Regions from separate parts of the Achromobacter sp. SD115 genome, predicted to be linked through region 2. Evidence: predicted binding sites of a transcription regulator. Region 2 holds the regulator's gene; the other holds the start of a gene.
The links. Region 2 encodes LexA, which represses DNA repair genes until DNA is damaged. Its sites were predicted from a motif close to ACTGTATNNNNATACAGT; they were not measured.
Positions count from the first base shown of each region.

Region 1: a site for LexA is predicted at 1,069-1,086, ahead of IPU70_RS14560 (ATP-dependent helicase). Genes of this name have one in related genera too.

Region 1 covers NZ_JADIJM010000009.1:56,859-59,059, forward strand. Annotated here, with positions in the region: gene IPU70_RS14560 (ATP-dependent helicase) at 1-1,000, opposite strand, end outside; gene IPU70_RS14565 (DUF72 domain-containing protein) at 1,119-2,015, shown strand; gene IPU70_RS14570 (PLP-dependent aminotransferase family protein) at 2,001-2,201, opposite strand, start outside.
Region 2 covers NZ_JADIJM010000001.1:356,570-358,770, reverse strand. Annotated here, with positions in the region: gene lon (endopeptidase La) at 1-691, shown strand, start outside; gene lexA (transcriptional repressor LexA) at 816-1,466, opposite strand; gene IPU70_RS01505 (amino acid aminotransferase) at 1,670-2,201, opposite strand, start outside.

The DNA of each region.
Region 1 (2,201 bases), on a different contig from region 2:
TGGCCAGGCCGATGACGGCGTTGGACGCGTTCAGGATGGGCTGCGTGGAACGGTAGTTGCGGTCCAGCGTGATGACGCGCGCCGGCGTGGGGAACTGCCCCGGAAAGTCCAGGATATTGCGCACCGTGGCCGCGCGGAACGAATAAATGGATTGGGCATCGTCGCCCACCACCGTCAGGCCGCGGCCGTCGGGCTTCATGGCCATCAGGATGGCGGACTGCAGGCGGTTGGTGTCCTGGTACTCATCGACCAGCACATGGTCGAAGCGCGCCCCCACGTCGGCCGCGATGCCGGGATCGCCCATCATCTCGGCCCAGTAAAGCAGCAGGTCGTCGTAGTCCAGCACCTGCTGGTCCTGCTTGGCCGCGACGTAGGCGCGGAACAGGTTCTTGAGTTCGTCCTCCCATTGCGCGCACCAGGGGAACGCTGTCTTCAGCACGTCGGCCACTGGCGTCTGGCTGTTGACCACGCGCGAATAGATGGCCAGGCAGGTGCCTTTGAGCGGAAAGCGCGACTTGGTGGACGACAGCCCCAGCTCGTGACGCACCATGCCCATCAGGTCCTCGGCGTCGCCGCGGTCATGGATGGTGAAGGCTTCGGACAGCCCGATGCGTTGCGCGCAATCGCGCAGCAGGCGCGCGCCGATGGCATGGAAGGTGCCGGCCCAGGGCAGCGACGGCGCCTGCTGCGTGGCGCGCAGCTTCATCACCCGCTGCAGCACCGAGCCCACGCGCCGCTCCATTTCCAGCGCCGCGCGGCGCGAGAAGGTCAGGAGCAGCATGCGTTGCGGATCGGCGCCGTTGAGGATCAGGTGCGCCACCCGGTGGGCCAGCGTATTGGTCTTGCCCGAACCGGCGCCGGCGATCACCAGCAAGGGGCCGTCGTCGCCCGGCGCGCCGGCCACGCCGAATTCGGCGGCCTCGCGTTGGGCGGGATTGAGATCGGCCAGGGGATCGGGGCGCTCGGCGGACGGGGAGGACGTATCGGTTTGGTCGGACATGGGGCGGGGCCGCAGCATGGCAGCCGCTGAAAACGGCGAGCCCGGACATTGCCGGGCTTCGGATGAACACTGTATATTTATACAGAATTTTTCCGATAAAGTCTGATTTGCCCGTGCCATGCGCCTCTTGACCGGCACTGCCTCCTGGACCGACCCCACCCTGCTGGCCTGCGGCCGCTTCTACCCGCCGGAGGTCCGCAGCGCCGAAGCGCGGCTGCGCTTCTATGCCTCGCGCTTCCCCATGGCCGAGGTCGATTCCAGCTACTACGCCATGCCCACGGCCGAAAACGCCTATCTCTGGACACAGCGCACGCCTGAAGATTTCGTCTTCAATATCAAGGCCTTCCGGCTATTCACTGGCCATCAGACTCCACTTTCCTCACTACCGGCGGATATCCGCCGCGAGCTGCCGGACTGGCCCGAGCCCGTCATCTACCACGACCGGATGCCTGCGGATCTGCGCGACGAACTCTGGCGCCGCTACCAGCTTGCGCTGGAACCCTTGCGCATGGCGGACAAGCTGGGCGCGGTGCATTTCCAATTTCCGCCCTGGATCCGGCGCGACGCGCGCGGCCGGGCGCGGGTCGCCGACTGCGCGCGGCGCATGGAGGACCATCTGGTCTCGATGGAATTCCGCCACCGCAGCTGGTTCGAGTCGCCCTCGGCCACCGCGGACACGCTGGCCTTCGAGCGCGAACTGGGGGTGGCGCATACAGTGGTGGACAGCCCGCAAGGCTTTGAGAACACCGTGCCCGCGGTCTGGGAATGCACTCACCCGGAACTGACGCTGCTGCGCCTGCATGGGCGCAACACGGCCACCTGGAACGTGTCGGGCGCCGCGTCCTCGGGGCGCTTCCAATATGAATACTCGGAACAGGAACTGGCCGAACTGGCCGAGCGCTTCTCGCGGCTGGCGGCGCAAAGCGCGCAAGCGCACGCGGTCTTCAACACCAACTTTGAAGATCAGGGCATGCGCAACGCCGCGGCCTTCGCGGCGGCGCTAGCGCCCGCCTGACACCGCCAGCGCCGCAGGCGCGCGCGCCACTTCGTTCAGGCTTTCCAGCAACACTTCGAACTTGCGCGCGATATCGTGCTCGGGCACGCAGGCGTAGCCCAGCAACAGGCCCGGCCGGCGGCCCTCGTCGTTGACGTAATAGCGCGACAGCGCGCGCGTCAGCACGCCCTTGCCGCGCGCCACGTC
Region 2 (2,201 bases):
GAGCGATTTCCTGGGCGTGCGCCGCTACACCTTCGGCATGGCCGAAAAGGAAAACCAGATCGGTCAGGTTACCGGCCTGGCCTGGACCGAAGTCGGCGGCGACCTGCTGACGATCGAAGTCGCGGACATGCCGGGCAAGGGCGTCATCCAACGCACCGGTTCGCTGGGCGACGTGATGAAGGAGTCGGTCGAAGCGGCCCGTACGGCGGTGCGTTCCCGCGCCCGCCGCCTGGGTTTCGCCGACAGCGTCTTTGAAAAGCACGACATGCACGTGCACGTGCCGGAAGGCGCGACGCCCAAGGACGGTCCGTCCGCCGGCATCGCGATTACGACGGCCATGGTGTCGGCCTTGTCGCGCATCCCGGTGCGCGCCAATGTCGCCATGACGGGCGAAATCACGTTGCGCGGTGAAGTCCTGCCCATCGGCGGCCTGAAGGAAAAGCTGCTTGCGGCTCACCGTGGCGGCATCAAGACGGTCTTGATTCCGGAAGAAAACGTCAAGGATTTGGCGGAGATCCCGGACAACGTCAAGAACCACCTTGAGATCGTGCCGGTGCGCTGGATCGACAAGGTGCTGGAAATGGCTCTGGAGCGCCTGCCGGAGCCCCTGGCCGAGGAAGAGGCCGTCAAGGAACCCCTGGTGGCCAAGCCTGCCGAACCCGGCTCGACCGATCCGGTACTCAAGCACTGATGAACGCCTGGAGGACGCCGCCTGCAGGTGGCGTTTCTCCAAAATAGGGCCTTCAACAAAAAACCCCGCCAAGAAAATCGGCGGGGTTTTTTTTATGCAGTGCGCGGACGCGGAGCGCCAGGGTCTAGTGCAAGGCGTGTGTGCGGATCAGGCCTACGGCAATGCCTTCCAACGCAAAATCCTGGCCGGCTTCGACCACGATGGGTTCGAAGTCTGGGTTTTCGGGCAGGAGTTCGATGTGGCCGTTCTGGCGCTGCAGGCGCTTGACCGTGACGTCGTCGCCCAGGCGGGCCACCACGATCTGGCCGTTGCGGGCCTCCGAGGCTTTTTTTACTGCGAGCAGATCGCCTTCCAGGATGCCGGCGTCGCGCATGCTCATGCCGCGGACCTTGAGCAGGTAGTCGGGCGCCTGGGCGAACAGGTTGGGGTCCACGCCCACTTCGCGTTCGACATGTTCGGCGGCCAGGATGGGGCTGCCTGCGGCGACGCGGCCGACCAGGGGCAACAGCAATTGCGCTAAACCCGGCATCGGCAGCGAGCTCTGCGTGGAGGCAGGGGAGGCGTCTTTCAGGCGGATGCCGCGGGAGGCGCCCGCCGTCAGTTCGATGGCGCCCTTGCGCGCCAACGCCTTGAGGTGATCTTCCGCTGCATTGGGGGAACGGAAACCCAGGGCCAGGGCGATTTCGGCGCGTGTCGGCGGGAAGCCGGTACGTGCGACGGTCTGCCTGATGAGGTCCAGGATTTGTTGTTGGCGATCAGTGAGTTTGCTGGCCATGGCGATGATCCGGTGCTAGCGGACTGTACATATATACAGCGCCATTCTGGGGGACGCAGCGCAAAAAAGCAAGCCGGCCCGAGCCAAAAGAAAAGGCCGGCCCAAGCCAAAAGAAACTGCCGGCTCGAGCCAAAAGAAAAACGGGACCCGAAGGTCCCGTTCCTGGCGGCAGGCCCGGACGGGCCTGCGCACGGCAAGCGGCCTTAAAGCACTGCTGCGATGCCCTTGGCGACCTTGTCGATGTTGCCGCTGTTCAGCGCGGCGACGCAGATGCGGCCGCTGGACACGGCGTAGACGCCATGCTCTTCGCGCAGGCGGTCCACTTGCGCGGCGGTCAGGCCCGAGTACGAGAACATGCCGCGCTGCTGCAGCACGAAGCTGAAGTCCTGCTTGCCGCCGTGTTCCTTGATCTTGTCGACCAGCTGCTTGCGCATTTCGCGGATACGGTCGCGCATGCCGGCCAGTTCCTCTTCCCACATGGCGAAGAGCTCAGGCGTGTTCAGGACCGTCGACACCACCGTGCCGCCGTGCGTGGGCGGGTTGGAGTAGTTGGTGCGGATCACGCGCTTGAGCTGGCTCAGCACGCGTGTGGCTTCGTCCTTGCTGCCGGCCACGACCGTCAGCGCGCCCACGCGTTCGCCGTACAGCGAGAACGACTTCGAGAACGACGAGCTGATGAACATGGTCAGGTCCAGATCGGCGAACATGCGCACGACCGAGGCGTCTTCGGTCAGG